2 regions of the Arthrobacter sp. MDT2-34-1 genome follow, and region 2 is predicted to be linked to the other one. Evidence: predicted binding sites of a transcription regulator. Region 2 holds the regulator's gene; the other holds the start of a gene.
What was found. Region 2 encodes HspR, which represses chaperone genes until heat shock. Its sites were predicted from a motif close to AAGTTGAGTCNNNNNGACTCAACTT; they were not measured.

Region 1: AC5RVV_RS15170 (ATP-dependent Clp protease ATP-binding subunit) is a predicted target of HspR. The motif match lies at 5,005-5,029, and genes of this name have one in related genera.

Annotation. Positions count from the first base shown of each region.
Region 1 is NZ_JBNHGO010000003.1:398,921-410,155, reverse strand. It holds gene AC5RVV_RS15205 (catalase) at 1-661, shown strand, start outside; gene AC5RVV_RS15200 (NAD-dependent epimerase/dehydratase family protein) at 803-1,873, shown strand; gene AC5RVV_RS15195 (hypothetical protein) at 1,956-2,174, shown strand; gene AC5RVV_RS15190 (hypothetical protein) at 2,237-2,716, shown strand; gene AC5RVV_RS15185 (hypothetical protein) at 2,791-3,006, shown strand; gene AC5RVV_RS15180 (Y-family DNA polymerase) at 3,113-4,468, opposite strand; gene AC5RVV_RS15175 (LexA family protein) at 4,461-4,835, opposite strand; gene AC5RVV_RS15170 (ATP-dependent Clp protease ATP-binding subunit) at 5,047-7,641, shown strand; gene AC5RVV_RS15165 (TetR/AcrR family transcriptional regulator C-terminal domain-containing protein) at 7,855-8,577, opposite strand; gene AC5RVV_RS15160 (NAD(P)-dependent alcohol dehydrogenase) at 8,680-9,732, shown strand; gene AC5RVV_RS15155 (pullulanase X25 domain-containing protein) at 9,832-10,515, shown strand; gene AC5RVV_RS15150 (CarD family transcriptional regulator) at 10,626-11,147, opposite strand.
Region 2 is NZ_JBNHGO010000001.1:1,590,457-1,601,691, forward strand. It holds gene AC5RVV_RS07385 (pyridoxamine 5'-phosphate oxidase family protein) at 122-592, shown strand; gene AC5RVV_RS07390 (YccF domain-containing protein) at 626-1,057, opposite strand; gene AC5RVV_RS07395 (DEAD/DEAH box helicase) at 1,264-2,961, opposite strand; gene trmB (tRNA (guanosine(46)-N7)-methyltransferase TrmB) at 3,199-4,110, shown strand; gene AC5RVV_RS07405 (zf-HC2 domain-containing protein) at 4,148-4,807, opposite strand; gene AC5RVV_RS07410 (sigma-70 family RNA polymerase sigma factor) at 4,804-5,301, opposite strand; gene AC5RVV_RS07415 (COG4315 family predicted lipoprotein) at 5,548-6,108, shown strand; gene AC5RVV_RS07420 (heat shock protein transcriptional repressor HspR) at 6,191-6,613, opposite strand; gene AC5RVV_RS07425 (DnaJ C-terminal domain-containing protein) at 6,680-7,648, opposite strand; gene AC5RVV_RS07430 (nucleotide exchange factor GrpE) at 7,780-8,445, opposite strand; gene dnaK (molecular chaperone DnaK) at 8,448-10,322, opposite strand; gene AC5RVV_RS07440 (MMPL family transporter) at 10,468-11,235, opposite strand, start outside.

The DNA.
Region 1 (11,235 bases), on a different contig from region 2:
GGTGGACGGCCTCGACTTCTCCGACGACAAGATGCTGGTGGGCCGGACGTTCTCCTACAGCGACACCCAGCGTCACCGGGTGGGCCCGAACTACCTGCAGCTTCCGGTCAACAGCCCGAAGGTGCCGGTGGCCACCAACCAGCGGGACGGCCAGTTGACGCACTTTGTGGACACCGCGCCGGGCCAGAACCCGCACGTGAACTACGAGCCGACTATCACCGGCGGGCTGCAGGAGGCGGCGAAGGATTCCGGTTACCACCACGCCGTCGGTCCCGAGATCGGCGGCCGGCTGACCAGGGAACGGATCGAGCGGACCAACGACTACCTGCAGGCCGGCCAGCGGTTCTACCTGCAAGAGGACTGGGAGCGCGAGGACCTGATCACCAACCTGACCAACGCGCTGGCGCAGTGCGACCGGCCGATCCAGGAGCGCATGCTCTGGCACCTCTACATGATTGCGGACGAGCTCGGCCAGGGCGTGGGCGGCGGCATCGGCATCTCGCTGGACGAGGTGAAGGACCTTGGGCCTCTGGCCAGCCAGAACCTTTCCGAAGCGGAGCAGCAGTGGATGGCCAACCTCGGCAAGAACGGGCCGCGGGACGTTTCCGGGCTGACCATGACGCACTGCGTGCCCAACGAACGTGTCAAAGTGGAGCGGTAGCCGTCACCGCGCGACCTCCACGTTTAAGCGGCGGCTGACCTGCGGAAATCCCGGACGTCGGCCGAATCCAGCCCGAATTCCGGCGGCCGGCCGCCCAGCCGGGCCCTCGCCAAGCCGTGGCATCCGCGGTAGCGTCTGTCCATGCGAGTCGCCGTGGTCGGAGCCAGCGGGAACGTCGGTACAGCAGTGCTGCGCCGGCTGCAGAAGGCGCGGGGCGAACGCGCGGACGACGTGGAGATCGTCGGCATCGCGCGGCGGCTGCCCGATGCCACGACGGAACCGTACGACGGCGTCACGTGGGTTTCGCTGGACATCGCCTCCCGCGATGCCCGGGAAAGGCTGACCCAGGCGTTTAAGGGATGCGACGCCGTCGTCCATCTCGCGTGGCTGCTGCAACCGAACCACGATGAAGAGCAGTTGCGCCGGGTGAACGTGGACGGCACCGCGAACGTGCTCGCCGCTGCCACCAACGCCGGCGTCGGGCAAGTGGTTTGCGCCTCGTCGGTCGGCGCGTACAGCCCCGGACCGAAGCACTCCCGTGTCCGCGAGGATTGGCCCGCCAGAGGCATCGCCAGCTCGCACTACAGCCGGTTCAAGGGCCAGCAGGAAGCGCTGTTGGACGAGTTCGCCGACGATCACCCGGAAATCAAGGTGGCGCGGCTGCGGCCCGGCCTGATTTTCCAAGCCGAGGCCGGCAGCCAGATCGGCCGCTACTTTGTGGGCCGGTGGATCCCCAAGTTCTTCGTCAACCGGCTGCGGCTGCCGCTGTTCCCGTTCCCCGAGGAGTTCATCTTCCAGGCGTTGCATGCCAACGACGTGGCGGACGCCTACTGGCGGGTGCTGGACCAGGGCGCGAGGGGCGCCTTCAACGTGGCGGCCGAACCGGTGGTAACGCCCGGACTCGTCGCCTCCCTGTTCGGTGCCCGGCGCTGGCTGCCCGTTCCCGTGCCGCTGGTGCGGCAGTTGGTCGGCGCCGCGTGGTCCCTCCGGCTGCTGGCCAGCGACCCCGGCTGGGTGGACATGGCCCGCTACGCTCCGGTCATGGACACCAGCCGGGCCAGGGACGAACTCGGCTGGATACCGCAGGTGGATTCGTTGTCGGCGATCCGTGAAGTCCTGGCGGGAATGGCCGGGGCCGGAGGGGTCACGGAATCCCCCGCGATGCGCCCGCGCAGCCGCTGGACCCGTGCGAAGCCGGAGACCGGCGCGTAGTGTGGCCCCATGGGAAGCCGCGCGAAAAGCGCAGCTGCCCGGTCTGATCCCACAGGACGACCCGCTCGAGAAGGAGGACCTGATGAATCCGAACGAGGAGCGGCGCCCGGAACACCCGGACGACGCGAATGACGACACTCTGACTCCCGCCGACGCAGGCGGCATCGACAAGGAAGTCAACGAGGCCCACATCCCGGTCCACGGTGACGAGAAACTCGCCGACGACCTGGTCAAGAAGGCCTACGGCGACAAGGACCAGGACGGCCGCGGGGACGCGCCCAACGCGCCTTTCCCCGGCTGACTGGCACCGCCCGCACCTCTACCTAGCACCGCCCATCAACCGTCTACAGACAGGAGCACGCTGTGAAAGGGAAACTCACATTCGGCGCCGGCATCGCCCTCGGATTCGTCCTGGGTTCGAAATCCGGAAGGTCCGCCTACGATTCCTTGAAGGCCAAGAGCCAGGAGTTCTGGCAGAACCCAGCGGTACAGGAAAAAGTGCACGAAGCCACCGACATGGTCAAGGAAAAGGCACCAGGCGTCGCCGACCGTGTTACCGAAGCGGCCAAGAAGGCAGGGTCCGCGGCAACCTCCAAGCTGCCCGGCAACCACGGTTCGGGTAAGGACGACGGCGGCACCACGGGCCCCACCACCACCGCCGGCGGCACCACGGGCACCACCACCCTCGGCGACACCACTGGCACCACCTTGGGCGACACCACGATGTCGGATCCGGCGCAGAACGACGAACTCGGGCAGAGCTGGACGGGCGAGGGAGGCACTATGCCGGACGGACCCGCCACCCTCAACAGGGACGACGACCTGCGCCCGCCCGGTGTGTAACCCGCCCGGGATTTTGGCGGGCCCGGCCCCTCGCCGGGGCTCCGCCTGCATTAACGGCAGAGGGAAGGACTGGCATGACGGAGAACGACACCGGCCAGGTCAAAGGTCCGCGGGACCAGTCGGGCACCCCGGCAGATCCGCCGGATGCTCAGGAGCAGCAGGCGGCCGATTCCGCCCCCGAGCCCGAGGGCAAGGAGGGCATGAACATCGCGCCCGGGCCGGCTGAAGAGAAGGACCAGGAAACGCCGGACGACCGCGGGCTCACCACCGACACGAGCCCGAGCGACTGATCCACCGCGGGCACGGCAGCGGTCGTCGGGATACGGCCGCTGCCGTGCCCTGTTCGCCCGCTGCCGTGCCCGTTGGGCCGCTGCCGCGACCGTTGGGCCGCCATTGCTACGCCTTGACCACCGGCAGGTCGCTCCACTCGGTGGTGTAGCGAGGCGAGGAAAATTCGCGTTTCATTGACCACGCCGCGGGTGCCGCCAGCCCGCCCTGCCCGAGGCCGATCGAGGCTTCGCCGAACTTGGTACGCACCGCGCCCAGCAGGTCGCCGATGTGCCGCTGTTCCAAATCGCTGACGAAGGGGTCGAAGGTCTGCTGGCCGGCCGCAGGCTCCAGCCCCGACAGCAGGACCCCGGCCCGGACATAGTGGGCGCCCGGAGTCAGGCAGCCGCGCATGGCAGCCACGGCAGCCTTGGTCAGCTGGATCGGATCCTGAGTAGGCGCCGCCAAGTTGACGCTGGCCGCGGGAAACGATGCCTCGCCGCCGGCGAACCTGCTGGTCCCCGCAGTCACCGTCAGCACCGAGGCGCGGAGCCCCTCGGCCGCCATTCGGGCCGCCCCGCGTTGGGCATAGACCGCCATCACCTGGTCCATCTCCTCGAGGGTGGTCACCGGCGTGGAGAAACTGCGCGAGAACATGATCTGCTGCTTGTCGGCCCGCTCCTCCGCGTGCGGGATACAGGGCGTCCCGTTCAGTTCCAGCACGGTTCGCTGCAGCACCACGGAGAACTTTTTGCGGATTGCCTGCGGGTCGGCGGCCTTGAGGTCTGCGATCGACTCGATCCCGAGGGCGTTCAGCCGTTTCCCCGTCCGTCCGCCCACGCCCCACAGCCCGGTGACCGGGACGCGCGACTGAATCCAGGCGATGTCGGAAGCGGGCATCGAACCCAAGGAGCACACCCCGGCCATGTGGGGATTCCGTTTGGCAACGTGGTTGGCGAACTTCGCCAGCGTCTTGGTCTGCGCCACGCCGACGCTGACCGGCACGCCCACCTGACGACTAACTGCGGCACGGATCCGGCCGGCGGTCTCCAGCAACTGGGCCTCGTCGCCGGGCAGGCCCAGGAACGACTCGTCGATCGAATAGACCTCCTGCCAGGCCCCGAACCGGCCGAGCACTTCCATCACCCGGGCGCTCAGGTCCCCGTACAGCTCGTAGTTGCTGGACCGCGCGACCAGCCCCCAGGCCTTGGCCCGCGGCGCCACCTGGAACCACGGCGTCCCGGTCTTCAGCCCCAGCTGTTTGGCCTCCTCGGAGCGCGCCACCACGCAGCCGTCATTGTTGGAGAGCACGACGACGGGGCGTCCCTCGAGGGACGGATCGAAGACCCGCTCGCAGGAGACGTAGAAATTGTTGACGTCCACCAGCGCGATCCGTTCGCCGGGCCGGCCGGAGGTCGCTCCGCCGGAGCCCGACGGCTGGCCGGAGGTCGCCCCGCCTGCCCCGGGCACGGGGACGCTAGACATGGTGCAGGCAACGGGTGGCGACGCCCCAGATCCTCAGGTCGGCGAGTTCGCCCACCTCGGTGGGAACGCCGCCGTCGTCCGCCTGCAAGCGCACGCCGTCCGCGGTGAGATGCAGGCGCCGGACCACCAGTTCCCCGTCCAGCACCGCGACCACTACCGAACCGTCGCGCGGGGTCAAAGAGCGATCCACTATCAGCTCATCGCCATCACTGATCCCGGCCGCGGCCATCGAGTTTCCGGCCACCCGCATCACAAAGGTGCTGGTGCGGTCGCGGATCAGGTGCCGGTTCAGATCGATGCCGCCGTGGAAGTAGTCCCTGGCCGGCGACGGGAAACCGCGCGCCTCCTCGGGCGCTCCGCTGCCCATCTCCGGGCCCGCCGAAGCACCCGACGGCTGCTCTACACCGAACATCCCGACCCCCGTCTTCGAACAAAGCTTCGAACACAACACTAGCACCGGCCCGCCGTGGCCTACATATGAGCCAGCTCCACTCAAGTTTGGGTAACTTCTGGAATAATCCTGCCGTAGAGGCGTTAACATGAGTCGAAGACACTCACGTTCCACAGGAGGATTATCCATGCCACTGTTCTTCGGACCAGCTTCCGGCAACGGTTCATTCGACGAGTTCCTGGCCCGCTACCTGCAGGGCCAGCGGGCGGCCCAATCCCGCACGGTCGACCTCACCCGGCTGCTCAGCCGCCGCACCCATGAGGTGCTGGCGCAGGCAGCCCGGTTCGCCGCAGGCCTCGGCCACATCGAGGTGGACGCGCTGCACATCCTGCACGTCATGGTCGGCCAGGAGCCGGCCGCCAGCCAGATCAAGCTGACCGGCGCGGACCCGCAGGCCATCGCGCGTTCCGCGGAGCAGGGCCTGCCGGAAAAGACCGGTCCGACCCGGGAAACGCCGTCGCTCACGCCGTCGGCGCAGCGTGCCCTGCTGGATGCGCACCAAGTGGCCCGCGCGTTCGGCTCCACCTACATCGACCCCGAGCACCTCTTCGCCGCCTTCGTGCTGAACCAGGAGACCCCCGCAGGCCAGATCCTGGCCGGCGCGGGCGTCACCCCGCAGGCACTGCAGCAGGCGGCGGAGACAGCTGCGGCGCAGCCCGACGGCCCCACCCCTGCAACCGGCCCGCAACAGAGCACCGGCACCGAGTCGGAAACCCCCATGCTGGACCAGTTCGGCACCGACCTGACGGCCCTGGCCCGGGAGAACCGGCTGGACCCGGTGATCGGCCGCGCGGACGAAATCGCCCAGACCATCGAAATCCTCGCGCGCCGGACCAAGAACAACCCGGTGCTGATCGGCGAGGCCGGCGTGGGCAAGACCGCCATCGCCGAGGGGCTGGCGCAGGCCATCGTGGCCGGCGACGTCCCGGAACAGCTGCGCGGCAAGCGTGTGGTGTCGCTGGATCTGCCGGGCATGCTGGCCGGCACCCGCTACCGCGGCGACTTCGAGGAACGCCTGACCAAGACCCTGGACGAGATCAGCGCCGCGAGCAGCGAACTGATCGTGTTCATCGACGAACTGCATGCCGTGATCGGTGCCGGCGGCGGCGGCGAGGGCGGCATGGACGCCGGCAACATCCTCAAGCCCCGGCTGGCCCGCGGCGAACTGCACCTGCTCGGCGCCACCACCCTGGGCGAGTACCGCAAGGTGGAGAAGGACCCTGCCCTGGAGCGGCGCTTCCAGCCCGTCATGGTCTCAGAACCCTCGATCGAGGACGCCGTCCGCATCCTGTCCGGCCTCAAGGACCGTTACGAAGAACACCACCAGGTGGCCTACACCGAGGCAGCGATCCGGGCCGCCGTCGAGATGTCCTCCCGCTACCTCACCGACCGGTTCCTGCCGGACAAGGCGATCGACCTGATCGACCAGGCCGGCGCGCGGCTGAGCCTGCGACGCGGCCCGCGCGTTGACGTGGAGGCCTTGCGCGGCCGGCTGGCCGAGCTGGAGTCGGCCAAAAACGCCGCCGTCGCCGAGGAACGCTACGAGGACGCCTCGAAGCTGCGCGACGAGATCGAAGAGCTGAAGGCCCGGCTGGAAGCCGCCTCCGCCCAGCAGTCGGCCCCGGGTGCCACGGAAGACCACGACGGCGGGGCCCGCCCCGGCGTCGCGTCTTCCGATGTGGTGGGCGAGGCCGAGATCGCCGAGATCATCTCCCGCGCCACCGGCATTCCGGCCGCCCGGCTGACCCAGGGCGACCGGCAGCGGCTGGCGCGGTTGGAGGAGGACCTGCACGCCCGGGTGATTGGCCAGGACGATGCGGTGGCCGCTATCGCCAGGTCCGTGCGGCGCAACCGCACCGGCATGGGGGACGAGGGCCGGCCCGTCGGCAGCTTCCTGTTCCTGGGCCCGACCGGTGTGGGCAAAACCGAGCTGGCCAAGGCCCTGGCGGAGTCGCTGTTCGGTGACGAGGACGCCATGGTGCGCTTCGACATGAGCGAATACGGCGAGCGCCACACCGTCTCACGGCTGGTCGGCGCCCCTCCGGGCTACGTCGGCTACGGCGAGGCCGGCCAGCTGACCGAGCGCGTCCGCCGGCGCCCGTACTCTGTGGTGCTGCTGGACGAGGTGGAGAAGGCCCACCCGGACGTGTTCAATCTCCTGCTGCAGGTCCTCGACGACGGACGTCTTACGGACGGGCAGGGCCGCACCGTGGACTTCCGCAACACCGTTGTGATCATGACCTCCAATCTCGGCTCGGAGTTCCTGGCCAGCAAGGGCGGAGCGCTGGGCTTCACCGCCAACGACGGGGTGGACGGCTTCGGAAGCGAGCAGGATCTGCGCGCCCGGGTGATGGGCCGGCTGCGCGAAACCATGCGGCCGGAGTTTTTGAACCGGATCGACGAGATCGTGCTGTTCCGCAAGCTGGATCAGGAGCAGCTGCGTTCCATCGTGCGGCTGCAGTTGCGCAAGACCGAAGCCCGGCTGGCGGCCCAGGGCATCGCGCTGGAGGTTGGCGAGGACGCCGTGGAATGGATCGCAGAGGCCGGCTACGAGCCCGAATACGGCGCCCGGCCCCTGCGCCGCGTGATCCAGCGCGAGCTGGATGACCGGATCGCGGACCTGCTGGTGGCCGAGGCCGTTGCAGACGGCGGGCGAATCCGCGTGGCCGCCGGCGACGACGGGCTGCGCGTCGCGGCAGACAGCATGTCCGCTGCGGCATAGCGGCGGCGACTGACGCCGGGCGCGGTTGATGTGCCCGCGCGCACCAATCGCAACCCCGGAGCGATGGCGGGGCACTCCACCGGAGTGGGGTGTCCCGCCGCTCCGGTTCAGGCCAACGACAATGCGGAATAAAGGCGGGGCCTCACGGGCCCTCCTGCCTGCAATCGCGTTCCAGGGGTTCCGGGCCCATGGCCTCGCCCGCGACCCGGTGGTTCAGGGCGAGGGCGCCTCGGCCCGCTCTGGTGTCTCTTCCCCAGTCCCGGAGCGGCCCTGCAGCGACGCCGCCAAGCCGCCGATAATGAGGTCGAGGCCGAAGTCGAACTCGTGGCTGAAGTCGTATCCGGGCTGCAGCACATGCTCCACGGCGAACTCCCGCAGGTGTGGATAGTCCTCGACGGTGAACATCTCCACCATCGGCCCGCCGACCTCCGCCAGGCTGTCCGGCCCGTCGAAAGGCAACGATGCCTCCTGGAGAGCCGTCCCGTAAACGTACGCATCGAGCACCGCATAGGCGTGGGCCGCCAGCGGCAGCGAGAACCCGGCAGCCCGAAGAGTCCCCAGGGTCGCATCGTGGTGGCGCAGGTTTGCCGGTCCCGGCGCGGTGCGCGATTCCATCAAGGCTATGGCCCACGGGTGCCGGCGCAGCACGTCGCGGGCGGAGGCGGCACGCCGCTTCAACTCCGCCTTCCACTCCCGGCCCGGCACCGGCAGCTCTATCTCTTCGAAGACGGCGTCGACGATGCCGTCGAGGATCTCGTCCTTGTTCCGCACGTGGTGGTAGAGCGACATCGGTTTGGCGTCCAGTGCCTGGGCCAGTGAACGAATGGTCAGGCGGGCCAGCCCGCCGCCGTCGGCGATTTCCATGGCGGCGCGGAGCACCCGTTCCCTGCTGAGTGGCTCACGTTGCGCGGGGGCGCTGCCCGGTTTTTTGATCATTGTTCCCGCGACTATAGCATTCTCGTACATTGTACGGTAGCTTCGTACATTGTACGAAGTACTTGGGCTCCACGTCATCCACGTCCTCGAGAAGGAAGTCCCATGGAACCAACAGAATCCACCCCTTCGGCCGCGAACACGCAGCCGGTTCCCGGCAGCGGCTCCCCCGACCCCACAAGACCCACCATGCGCGCGATAGTGCAGACCCGGTACGGAGTCACCGATGCCCTGCACCCCGAAGAAATCGCAGTACCGGAGGTCGGCGAAAACCAGGTCCTCATCAAGGTCCGCGCCGCAGGCCTGGACCGCGGGACATGGCACATGGCCACCGGCCTGCCGTACCCGGTCCGCGCCGTCTCCGGGTGGAAGTCCCCGAAGAACCCGGTCCCCGGGCTTGACGTCGCGGGAACGGTTGCGGCGGTAGGCAGTGCCGTCACGAAATTTTCGATCGGAGACGAAGTCTTCGGTTTCGGCAAGGGTTCCTTCGCGGAATTTGCGGTGGCAGCGGAGTCGCTGCTGGCCCGAAAGCCGGCAGACCTGACTTTCGAGCAGGCAGCGGCCCTTCCGGTCTCCGGCGTGACAGCGCTGCAGGCGCTGCGGGACGCCGGCCGCGTACAGGCCGGGCACCGCGTACTCATCACGGGGGCCTCCGGCGGCGTCGGCACCTACGCCGTGCAGATAGCCACGGCCCTGGGCGCCACGGTCACCGGCGTCTGCAGCGCAGCCAAGGCGGAGCTGGTGCGGAGCCTCGGTGCCGGGACCGTCATCGATTACGCCCGCGAAGACTTTGCGGCAGCAGGACACAAGTATGACGTGATCGTGGACATCGCCGGGAACCCGTCCCTGTCGCGCGTGCGCCGGGCCCTTGCAGCGGACGGCACGGCGGTTATCGTCGGCGGCGAGCACGGCGACCGCTGGACGGGCGGCCTGTTCAGGCCGCTGGGCGGAATGATCCTGTCCCTCTTCAACCGGCAGCGTGTTGTCATGTTCATGGCCCGACAGGCGGCTTCGGACCTCGAACGGCTGAGTGAGCTGATCGTCTCGGGGCAGCTGAAGCCCGTGCTCGACCACACTTATCCGCTGGAGCAGATGCCGGAAGCACTCCGCCGCCTGGAGGCCGGCGAGGTGCGGGGCAAGGTGGTCATCAAGGTCTAGGGGAGCCGACACACAACGCCAAATAGTGGTGCTCGGCATGGCCGGGTAACAGACTGGGAGCGTCACCAGTTCCGGCAGCCCCGCGAAGGAGCCACGGCCATGCTCAAAACCCATCTGCGTCTCAAACCTGTCCTCGAGATTCTGGCGGCGGCAGCCGCAACCGGCACCCGGCCTGACGCCAGGGACGTCATCAGCGAGGCCTTGCGGCGCGTACCGCCGACCGCGCACGAGAAGGAGTTGCTGAGCGGCGGTGTGCCCCGCGGCTTCAAAAACCTGACGACGGCGACCGCGCGGCTGGTGAAAGCCGGCTGGATGTCGAAGGGCCGCGGCGGGTGGGCCATCACCGAGGAGGGGCTGCGGGCGGTCACCGCCTTTCCCGATGCGGCCGAACTGGCCGCGGCCCTCGCGGCGGGAACCCCGCTGCCGGAACCGTCGCCGCCGGCGGCGGAGCCCGCCCTGCCCGCCGACCAACCTGCTGGAGTCGCCGTGGTGGGCGACTTTGGCGTGCTGCTCGGCGCCGACCAAGATTGGGACCCGGCCGACGGGGCGGTGCAGATGCGCTTCGACGCCACGGACGGCTTGTGGAAGCTGGACGCCGAGCTGCCCGCCGGCCGGTATAACTTCAAGTTCGCACTGAACCGCTCGTGGGAGGAAAACTACGGGGCGTACGGCGTGCTTGACGGCGCCAACCACGAGTTCCAGCACGACGGCGGCGCGCTCACCATCGCGTACGACCACGCCATCCATGACCTGGCCGCGACGTCCCGTCTGGTCCGCGCCTGACCCTTCGTGATGAGCGCGTCATGCGCGCCGCCCGTCATACGCGCCGTCGTCCAAGCCCGCCCTCGCCAAGCAGGGACCCCATGCACGGTCGCACTGCGCGTCGTCGTCGTTCAGGCGCCGGCCAGGTGCTCCACCTCCGGCCCCGAACCGGTCGCCACGGACTCGAGGACCTCTTCGGCTTCCTGCAGGTCAATGCCCTTGGACAGCGCAATTTCGGTGACGAGCGGTTTCTTGGCGTACTGCAGCATGTCCTTCTCGGCATGGGACATGTTGCCGTTGGCGTGCAGGCGCCGGGCGAGGTCGCGGACCAGTCCCGCGATCACGAAGATGTCGCCGGTGCGGAGCCGTTCCTGGTTGTCCTTGAAGCGCCGGGACCACTGCGGATCCTCCTCCCGCGAGGCGGCGCGCAGCACGTCGAACAGTGCCTCCAGCTGTCCCTCGTCGAAGACCGGCCGCAGGCCGACCTGCTCGGCACGCTCCAGCGGGACACCGACCGTCAGGTTCGAGTTCTTAACTTCCAGCATGACGTAGCGGCATTCCGCGTCCTGCCGCAGGGGCCGGGTCCCGATGCCTCGGACAACGGCCGGACCGTGGTGTGGGTGAACAAGGGTTTGACCTTCAGCAAACAGCATTTAAGAGTCCTCTGATTCGCACGAGCGCCACACTCGACATCAGTGGACGGAGCGCCCCGGGGCCCTCGCGCCAGACGGTCGTCCCACG
Region 2 (11,235 bases):
TGGGACGCAGTGCACCACCTGGGCGCCTGAATTCCGGGGCCGCCCCGGCGAGCCGCAGCGGCACCCGACCGGCGGAATCCGCGCCCTATCCCAGCCTGTCGGCGGTCAATAGACTGATGCCATGACCACCGCGAACGAGATGCCTTCATCGACGACACAGCTGCCTGTGGCCGATTGCTGGAAATTGTTCCGCAGCGCTGACTTCGGCCGGCTCGGAGTCGTCGTCGATTCCCACCCGGAGATCTTTCCGGTCAATTACGTCGTGGATCACGGCAGCATCGTGTTCCGCTCCGCCCCGGGAACCAAGCTCGACGCCGCCCTCGCCGGCGAAGTGGTTCTGGAGGTGGACGGCTTCGATCCGGCCACCGGCGTCGCCTGGAGCGCCGTCGCGCGCGGCAGCGCCCAGCGGATGAGCAGCATTGAGGACGTCCTAGAATCGGCAATGCTGCCGCTGTTCCCCTGGCAGTCGGGCGAAAAGAACAATTTCGTCCGCATCGTTCCCACGGTGGTCACCGGACGGCGTTTTGTGGTGCCGGCATCGGCCCGCCGCACGCCGGGGCTCAGCGACAGCCGCCGGCTGCAGATCGAGTAGCCGCCGGCATGGCCGGCCGGCCGCACCGACGGGTCAGCGCCAGGTAACGGGTCCCGGCTGATAGCCGGGAATGTAGCCCGGGAACGCCCTGTCGGTGGGCACGATCTGTTTGCCCAGCGGCGTCAGGGACACCGGAATCATCTTGAGGTTGGCGATCGCCAGCGGGATGCCGATGATGGTGATCGCCTGCGCCACCGCCGTCAGCACATGCCCGATCGCGATCCAGATGCCGGCGACCAGCAGCCAGATGATGTTTCCCAGCGTGGACATAAAGTAGGTGCGCCCGCCGCGGTCCACCACCATGCGGCCGAACGGCCACAGCGCGTAGCCCGCGATGCGGAACGACGCAATGCCGAACGGGATCGTCACGATCAGCAGGCAGCAGACGATGCCGGCCAGGAAGTAGCCCAGCGCCAGCCAGATGCCGCCGAACAGGAGCCAGATAACGTTCAGGAGTGCCTTCATCCCACCATTCTGGCCACGGAGGCGCCCGGCCGCCATACGGGACGTCCCTGAGTGGCCCCCGATGTGCAGTTGGGGCGCGGGTCGTCGGGGGAGCATCGCAGTGCGGCCCCCGGCACGACAAGACTTCCCTGTCGAAAATTAAAGGCCGCAGGGCGGCCCCTTCCGTACGGAGGGGCCGCCCTGCGGCCTTCGGCTCTACGCCCGGCCTAGCTGGTCCGGCGCTTTTCCTGCGAAGCCGGCGCCGTGGCGCGGCGCGGGCCGCGGCGTGCCGGACGCTCGGAAGCCGGAGTCTCCGACCGGAAGACCGGGCGGGTGCCGCCGGCCGTAGAGCGCTGCGGACCGCCGGCGGTGCGCGGCGCGCCGCCCGACCGGGCCGGGCCGCCGGAACGCGCCGGCCCCGCACTGCGGCCGCCTGCCGCGGTGCCCGACTGGCCGCGGCGCCCGGCGGTATCCGCCCCGGCGGCGCTGCGATGGCTGCCGTGGCTGCGGGCCGCAACGTCCCGGCCGGCCTGGCCTCGGTTTTCGCCGCGGGCCGGCTGGCGCTGGCCGCTCTCCGGACCGCCGGCGCGTGCGGCGCCGGAGGCCTGGCGGGCTTCACCGGAGCGGGTCCGTCCGCCGCGGCCGCCGGACCGCATGGCCCGCTTGCGCTGGGCGTTGGCGCCGGTGGAAGTGCCGCCGCCGTGCTGCGGCTGGTTCGCTGCCTGCTGCTGGGCCCGCAACTGCGGATCGACCGGTGCGGCCACCTCGCCCACCAGTTTCACCAGCAGGTCCGAGGACGCGGTGACGCTTTCGAAGGCTACGTCCACGCCGGCCGCCTTCATCAGCTTGCCGACTTCCAGCCGTTGTTCCGGCAGCGCCAGGGTCACGACGGTGCCGTCGGAACCGGCGCGGGCGGTACGGCCGGAACGGTGCAGGTACGCCTTGTGTTCGGTGGGCGGATCCACGTGGATCACCAGTTCCACCTCGTCCACGTGCACGCCGCGGGCGGCCACGTCCGTGGCGACCAGCACGCGCACATGGCCGGAGGAGAACTCGGCGAGGTTGCGGTCGCGGGCGTTCTGCGACAGGTTGCCGTGCAGGTCCACCGCCGGGATGCCGGCGGCGGTGAGGGCCTTGGCCAGCTTCCGGGCGTGGTGCTTGGTGCGGGTGAACAGCACGCGGCGCCCGGCTCCGGCGGCCAGCCGGTTGAGCACCTGCTTCTTTTCGGAGGCATCGCGGGTTACGAGCACATGGTGTTCCATGGTGGTGACCGCGGCCTGCGGGTCGTCCACGGAGTGGGTCAGCGGGCTGGACAGGTAACGCTGCACCAGCTTGTCAACGCCGTTGTCCAGGGTCGCGGAGAACAGCATGCGCTGCCCGCCGGCCGGGGTGGTGTCCAGCAGCTTCTTCACCACGGGCAGGAAGCCCAGGTCGGCCATGTGGTCGGCCTCGTCCAGGACGGTGATTTCCACCGATTCCAGCGTGATGATCTTCTGCTTCATCAGGTCTTCGAGCCGGCCCGGGCAGGCAATCACGATGTCGACGCCGGCGCGCAGCGCCTTTTCCTGGCGTTGCTGCGAGACGCCGCCGTAGATCACCGTGGTGTTCAGGCCCAGCTCCGACGCCAGCGGCTCAATGGTGGCATTGAGCTGGGTGGCCAGCTCACGGGTCGGCGCCAAGACCAGGCCCAGCGGGCGTCCGGGTTTGCGGAAATGGGCGGCCTCGCGCTCGGCCAGCCTTGCGACCAGCGGCAGCGCGAACGCGAGCGTCTTGCCGGAGCCGGTGCGGCCGCGGCCCAGCACGTCCCGGCCGGCCAGCGTATCGGGCAGCGTCTCGGTCTGGATGGGGAACGGGGCGTCGATGCCATCGGCAGCGAGCTTCGAAGCAAGGGCCTTGGGCACGCCAAGGGCAACAAAAGTAGTCATAAGAAAGTGAGAATGTCTTCCGGTCAGTGTCCCCGCGGCAGGTTAGCCCAGGGTCGCCGAAGAAAAATCAGACAGTGCCAACCGCCCGGACCTGTCCGGTCACGTCGTTAGACGGAAAGCGGCGGCGCAATTGAAAGCGTTCATCGACGCAGGGAAACGCGTCAAACTGCGCCTCCGAGTAGCACCAGTCTAGCAGCACGTCCGGGCCGCCCGCGCACGGGCGATACTCTGGTGGGGATGACCAGCGACTCCCCCACCCCTGATTTTCCCGCGAACGACGACGGTGCGCCCCTCGCGCAGCCCACCCACCTCGCCCGTCCGGTCAGCTTTGTGCGCCGCGGATCCCGGCTGCAGGGCCGCCGCCAGCAGGCCTGGGACGAATACGGCCCCAGGTTCGCCGTGGACCTCCCGCGCCACGGCGGCGACACCACCGTGGACCCGGACTATGTCTTCGACGCGGCGGCAGCCTTCGGACGCGAGGCGCCCCTGGTGGTGGAGATCGGATCCGGCCTCGGGGAGGCCGTCTGCCATGCGGCGGAGCAGCATCCGGAGTGGAACTTCCTGGCTCTGGAGGTCTACCGGCCAGGGCTGGCGCAGACCCTCCTGCGGATCGGCCAGCACGGCCTGTCCAACGTGCGGGTGGCGCAGGTCAACGCGCCTGACGCCCTCGCGACCATGTTGCCCGAGTCCTCGGTCGCCGAGCTCTGGGTGTTCTTTCCCGACCCGTGGCACAAGACCCGCCACCACAAGCGGCGGCTGGTGCAGGAGAGCTTCGCAGACCTCGCCGCCCGCGTCCTGCAGCCGGACGGAATCTGGCGCCTGGCCACCGACTGGTCCGACTACGCGATCCAGATGCGCCGGGTGGCCGACGCCTCGCCGGACTTCCGCAACCTGCATGCCGGCGAGCGCACCGGCAAGGACAGCCCGCTGACCCAGGTCTGGGAAAGCGGCGTGGAAGGCGTGGTGGGCGGCGCCCCGGTGCGCGAAGGCAAGATCCCGGTCAGTACCGGAAATGCCAGCACCGGTGAAGGCATGGATGAGCACGGCGGCTGGGCGCCCCGCTTCGACGGCCGGACCATGACCAGCTTCGAGCAGAAGGCCCACGACGCCGGGCGGATGATCTTCGACCTGGCCTACCGCCGGAACTGATCCCCGCCTGAGCTAAACCGCACTGGACCCCGCAGGCTCAGTCCGTAACCACGGCCGCCAGCGTTGTGTCCGCCCCGTTGCGCAGCTCCACCTGGACAATCTCGTCGGTGGCCATGGCGCAGGCTGCGGTGAGCGTGGCGCGGCCCGCCGGCGTCGCCTGCCAGGAGGCCACCTGGTAGGTGTAGCCGGTGTCTCCTGTCACCCAGAGGGTGAGTAGTCCGTCCCGCGGCAGCTGCTCTCCCGCTACCTGCATCTCGGTGCCCCACGCCTTGTGCACCAGCGCCAGCTCCAGCTGCAGGCCGCCGTCGGCGGTCATCACATAACTCTCCGTCGCCGGCGGCTGCTGCTGCTGGGTCAGCAACGGCCCGATGGCCGCCCCGGCGACCAGGCACACGCCCGCCACCGCCGCCACCAACCCGGCCCACCGCCGTCGCTCCTTCCGCCGCCGGCGGGCCAGTTCGTCCACCAGTTCCCGGGTGCGTTCCTCGACTTCGTGTTGCGGCGGTGCCGCCAGCTCCAAGGCGGCGTCGCGTGGCAGCGCGTCCAGCAGATCGGGCAGCGTTTCCAGCTCCGCGGCCTCCCGGCGGCACGCGGGGCAGGATGCCAGGTGTTCTTCGAAGCCCGCCCGTTCCCGGCGGTCCAGTCCGCCCAGCACATAGAGGCCGAGCAGTTGGTGCTGTTCCTCGTTGGCATTCACTGCTGCCCCACCCCCATCTCGTCCAGTACGGCCCGCAGGGCCTTGGCCGCGTAGAACGCCCGCGACTTCACAGTGCCCAGCGGAATGCCCAGCGACCGGGCTGCTTCGGACGACGTGAGCCGCTGGTAGTGCAGGGCGAGGATGATGTTGCGGTGCTCGGGGCTGATGCGTGCCAGCGCTTCCTCCATGACCACGCGGAGCAGGAGCCGCTCCAGCTGGTCTTCTTCGCTGGCCGGCTCGTCCTCGCCCAGGCCGGTCTCGCCCGGCCGCCGGGTGCGGCGCCGGTAGCCGTCGATAATGACGTGACGGGCGGTTTGGTAGAGGTAGCCGCGCATGTTGTCGGTTTCCGGGCCGCGCTTCCACACCCGCAGGATCGTCTCCTGCACCACGTCCTCCACCTGGTCCGCGTCGGAGGTCGCCGCGCGCACGAACCGGCGCAGCGCCGTGGCGTGGTCGCGGTAGAGGCGGGCCACGGCCTCGTCGTCCAATGCCACGGCCGCCTCCTTCCTCCCGGCAGCCCCGGCCGCCCCGCCGGCGGCGGACGTCCCCGCGCAGCGTCCCACGCGGCGTCCTACCGGGTACGACGACGGCGGCGGCGTTCCGGTTCATCCAGCCCGCGGGATCCACTCCGCCCGACGTTGAACCATTGTGGGTGCGGCCGGCGTCTTTGCCAATAGCGGGCCGCGCGCCCCGCGGCACGACGTTCCGGGCACCGCCCGGGAGACCGCAAAAGGAACCCCATGAAAATCACGCAGACAGCCGCGGCAGCCCTGCTGGCCGCCGCCATGATGGGCCTCGCCGGGTGCGGAGGAGGCTCGGGTACGGAAACGCCTGCCGGCCCGGAGGCGCCGCCGGCAGGCGAGGCGCCGACGACGGGCGCCCCCGGAATGACCACGCCGGCGGCGCCGAAGACAGACGGCGGGGAGACCGGCGGCGCGCAGGCATCCGGCGCCGCCTCTACCCTCACGACGGCCGAATCCGACCTGGGCGAAATCGTGGTGGACGGCGAAGGCATGACCGTTTACTACTTCACCAAGGACGTTCCGGACTCAGGCGAGAGCGCCTGCACGGGCGACTGCCTGGCCGCGTGGCCGCCCGTGCTGGCCGAGGAAGAGCCGGAACTCGACGGGGTCACCGCGGAGGTGGGCCTCATCGACACCCCGGACGGGCAACAGCAGGTGACGCTGAACGGCATGCCCATCTACTACTGGGCGCAGGACAAGGCCCCGGGAGACACGACCGGACAGGGCGTGAACGACGTCTGGTTTGTGGTCGCCCCCGACGGCGAAATGATCAAGTAGCTCCACGCCGCCATCCTGCCCGCAGCCGCCTGCCCGGGGCCGGCAGCTGCGGGCGTCCGGTCACAGGCGCCGGCCGGACGGGTCAGCGCTGCGGCCGCCAGACCATCAGCGCCTGGCTGCGCGGACGCGGCCGCTGGCCGCGGGCCAGCGTCACCACGTCGCCGGCGAGGCCGGCGGCGAACACCCGGCTGGAGTCGGTGCCCCGGCGCTGCCGTGCCATCAGTTCCTCGGAGAGGTCCCGGACCTGGGCCTTGAGCGCGGCGACCTCGTTTTCCAGCTGGAGGATGCGCTTGATCCCTTCCAGCGAGACGCCCTCCTGGGACAGCCGCTGGACCTCACGCAGGGTGTTCACGTCCTTCTGCGAATAGCGGCGCTGCCTGCCCCGCTGGCGCGACGGAGAGACCAGGCCGAGACGGTCGTACTGGCGCAGCGTCTGCGGGTGCATGTCCGCCAGTTCGGCCGCCACCGAAATCACGAAGATCGGCGCGTTCATATCGATGCTCATGGTGCTCTCCCTCCTGCGCTTCGCGCGTTTCCCGTCCGGACTGTCCCGACCTGTCGTAACGTCCCGCTACAGCCTGGCCTTGGCGGCAAGATTCCCGCGCGGGTCGGACCCGGCAGTCGCCGCCGCGAAGGCGTTAACCGCGTCTTCGGCCTCTTTCCCAAGGTTCTGCGGGACCACCACGTCGATGGTCACGAGCAGGTCGCCGGTGTTCTTCGAGGTCTTCACCCCGCGTCCCTTCACGCGGAGCGTTCGGCCGGAGGGTGTTCCTGCCGGCACCTTGACCTTGACGAATTCACCCGTCAGGGTCGGCACGTCGATCTGCGCGCCCAGCGCGGCCTCCGGGAACGTGACCGGGACGTGGATCCGGATGTTGTCGCCGTCGCGCTGGAAGAACGGGTGGGGCTTGACGTTGACGGTCACCATCAGGTCGCCCGCGCCGGCGGGGCCGGCCTGGCCCTTGCCGCGGACGCGGACCTTCTGGCCGTCTTTAATCCCGGCCGGGATCCGCACGTCGATCACTTCGCCGCTGGGTTCGCGCAGCCCGATGGTGGTGCCGTTGATGGAACCGGCGAAGGAAATGCTGGTGGTTGCGGTGCGGTCGGCGCCCCTGCGCGGGGGCTGCTGCTGCGGGAAACCGCCGAAACCGCCGAACAGATCAGCGAACTCCGGCGGCACGGTGCCCGCGGAGCCGGGGCGGGTGCGGGTGCCTTGGCCGAACAGGTTGCCGAAGATGTCCTCGAAGCCGCCCGCGCCCGGCCCGCCGGCGCTGCCGGGACCGCCGGCGCTGAAGCGCGCGCCGCTGCCCATGGCGCGGATCGCGTCGTACTGCTCGCGCTCCCCCGGGTCCGAGAGGACCGAGTAGGCCTCGGAGATGTCCTTGAACTTCTTTTCCGAACCTTCGTCCCCCCGGTTGGTATCCGGATGGTGGGTCCGCGCGAGCTTGCGGTACGCCTTCTTGATGTCCGCGTCGGATGCGTCCTTGGAGACACCGAGGATCTTGTAGAAGTCCTTCTCGACCCAGTCCTGGCTAGCCATGCAGGCGCCTCCTTTCAGTTGTCACAAAGTCTATGGGCACCGGCGCCCCCGGACGGTGACGGGTTGGCCTCCGAGCGTCCGAAGGCCAACCCGTCATCAGGGGCTGGGCGCCGTGGCGCCCGCTGCCGGTGTCATTCTGCCGGTACGGCTACCACTACCTGGGCGGCGCGCAGTACCCGGTCGCCGGCCCGGTAGCCCAGGCGCAGGACCTGGCTGACGGTGTCCAGCTCCACCTCGGCGTCGGGCTGCTGCATCAAGGCCTCGTGGATATTCGGGTCGAATTCGACGCCGGTCTCCTCGATGCGGGCCAGGCCGTAGGTCTTGAGCACACCGTCCAGCTTGGTGGCAATGGCCGCGAACGGTCCGTCCGCGAGATCGCCGTGCTGGCGCGCAGCATCGATGTCGTCCAAAACGGGCAGCAGCGAGTTCAGCACGCCGATGACGGCCATCTCGCCGGCCACGGCGCGGTCGCGTTCCACCCGCTTGCGGTAGTTCACGTACTCCGCCTGCAGCCGGAGCAGGTCGTTCTTCAACTCCTCGGCCTCCTGCGACGTGCTCCCCTGGGCAACAGATTCCCCGGCCGGGACCTCGGCCCCGTTCAGGATCTGCTCCGCCTGGGCCAGCGCGTCGGCGTCGGCGCCCTGGCCGGCCGCGGCGGTTGCTTCCGCGGCCTGCCCGGCGTTCCCGGCTGCTCCCGCGGCACCGCGGACCTGTCCGGTTTCCGGATCGATCTTGCGGTTGTCGCGGAAGTTCACCGGCTCGCTCTGGTGTTCTTCTTCGTTACCTTTTTCGGCCATGGTTACTTCTTCTCGTCTTCGTCGACCACTTCGGCGTCCACGATGTCCTCGTCGGCCGCACCGGAGCCGGCATCGGAGGCACCGTCGCCGGCAGCCGCACCGTCACCGGCCGCGCCGGAGGCCTGCGCCTGCGAGTAGATGGCCTCGCCCAGCTTGGTCTGGGATGCCTGCAGCTTCTCGAACGCGGCCTTGACCTCGTCGTCGTTGTCCTGCTTTTCCAGTGCGGACTTCAGGGCGTCGACGTCGGCCTTGACCTCGGTCTTGACCTCTTCGGGCAGCTTGTCATCGTTGTCGGCGAGCAGCTTGTCCACCGAGTAGGCCAACTGCTCGGCCGAGTTGCGGACGTCGGCGGCCTCGCGGCGCTTCTTGTCCTCGGCGGCGTGCTCTTCGGCCTCCCGCACCATGCGGTCGATGTCATCCTTGGACAGCGCGGTGCCGCCGGTGATGGTCATCGACTGCTCGGCGCCGGTGCCCTTGTCCTTGGCGGACACGTGCACAATGCCGTTGGCGTCGATGTCGAAGGTGACCTCGACCTGTGGCACGCCCCGCGGCGCCGGCGCGATGCCGGTCAGCTCGAAGGTGCCCAGCGGCTTGTTGTCGCGGGTGAATTCGCGCTCGCCCTGGAAGACCTGGATGGCCACGGAGGGCTGGTTGTCATCCGCGGTGGTGAACGTCTCGGACCGCTTGGTCGGGATCGCGGTGTTGCGCTCGATCAGCTTGGTCATCACGCCGCCCTTGGTCTCAATGCCCAGCGACAGCGGGGTGACGTCGATCAGCAGGACGTCCTTGCGCTCGCCCTTCAGGACGCCGGCCTGCAGGGCGGCGCCAACGGCCACGACCTCGTCGGGGTTCACGCCCTTGTTCGGCTCCTTGCCGCCGGCCATTTCCTTGACCAGTTCGACGACGGCGGGCATGCGGGTGGAGCCGCCGACCAGCACGATGTGGTCGATGTCGGAGACCTTGATGCCGGCTTCCGTGATCACGTCGTGGAACGGCTTCTTGGTGCGCTCGAGCAGGTCCGCGGTCAGGTCCTGGAACTTGGCCCGGCTCAGGTGCTCGTCCAGGTGCACCGGTCCCTCCGGGGTGACGGAGAGGTACTGCAGGGAGATGTTGGTGGAGGAGGCCGATGACAGTTCCTTCTTCGCCTGCTCCGCCGCTTCCTTCAGGCGCTGCAGGGCGATCTTGTCCTTCGACAGGTCGGCGCCCTTGGACTTGGCCTGCTGCAGCAGGAAGTCGACCACCCGCTGGTCCCAGTCGTCGCCGCCGAGACGGTTGTCGCCGGAGGTGGCGCGGACCTGGATGGTGGAGAATTCGTCCTCGTCCTTGCCGACCTCCAGCAGGGACACGTCGAACGTGCCGCCGCCGAGGTCGAAGACCAGGATCAGTTCGTCTTCCTTGCCCTTGTCGAGGCCGTAGGCCAGGGCCGCCGCGGTGGGCTCGTTGACGATGCGCAGCACGTTCAGGCCGGCAATTTCGCCGGCTTCCTTGGTGGACTGGCGCTCGGCGTCGTTGAAGTACGCCGGCACGGTGATGACCGCGTCGGTGACCTTCTCGCCCAGGTAGGACTCGGCGTCGTGCTTGAGCTTCTGCAGGATGCGGGCAGAGATTTCCTGGGCGGTGTAGTTCTTGCCGTCGATCTCCACCTTCCAGTCGGTGCCCATGTGGCGCTTGACCGAGGCAATGGTGCGCTCGATGTTGTTGACGGCCTGGCGCTTGGCGATCTCGCCGACCAGCACCTCGCCCGACTTGGAGAACGCGACGACGGACGGCGTGGTGCGGCCGCCCTCGGCGTTGGCGATGACGGTGGGTTCGCCGCCCTCCAGAACTGAAACAACGGAGTTGGTGGTTCCGAGGTCGATACCTACTGCACGAGACATACGCGTGTCCTTCCTTTGCGGCCGCCGCAACGGCCTGGATTACTGTGGCGGCCCGACCCCCGGAGTATCCGGGCGGCGCCGCAATGGGCGGCAGCCGATGTGAGCCTTCTGCACTCAAGTTTACTCGGACGACGGGCTTTGTCAATCAAGTTGAGCGCACCAGACTCAACTTCTGCTCCGCCGGGTCCCGCGGGAGGCCCCGCCGGGACAACTTGGCCGGCCACCAGATCTTCGGTCCGAGATCGTAGGAAAGCGCCGGGATCAGCAGCGACCGCACCAGGACCGTGTCCAGCAGGACCCCGAACGCCACGATGAACGCCAGCTGGACCAGGAACAGGATCGGGATCACCGCGAGCGCGGCGAAGGTCGCCGCCAGCACCACGCCGGCCGAGGTGATGACGCCGCCGGTGGAGCCCAGCCCCCGCAGGATGCCGGGCCGGGTGCCCAGCCGCAGGGACTCCTCGCGCACCCGGGTCATCAGGAAGATGTTGTAGTCGATGCCCAGCGCCACCAGGAACACGAAGCCGAACAGCGGCACCGATGCATCCGCCCCCGGGAAGCCGAAGACCTGGTTGAAAACCCACGCCGAGACCCCCAGGGCGGTGAGATAGGACAGCGCCACGGACAGCACCAGCAGCACCGGGGCCAGGACCGAGCGCAGCAGCAGGATCAGGATGAGCAGGATGACGCCCAGCACCATCGGGGTGATCTTCAGCAGGTCGGCCTGCGCGGTCAGGTTGGTATCCAGCGCCACCGCGGTGACGCCGCCGACCAGCGCGCCCGGATCGGCGCCGTCCAGCGCCCCGCGCAGGTCGGCGACGGTGCCCTCGGCGGCGTCGGAGTCCGGCACGTCCCGGAGCGTGGCATTGATCAGCACCCGGCCGTCCAGTTCAACCACCGCGTCGCCGCGGGT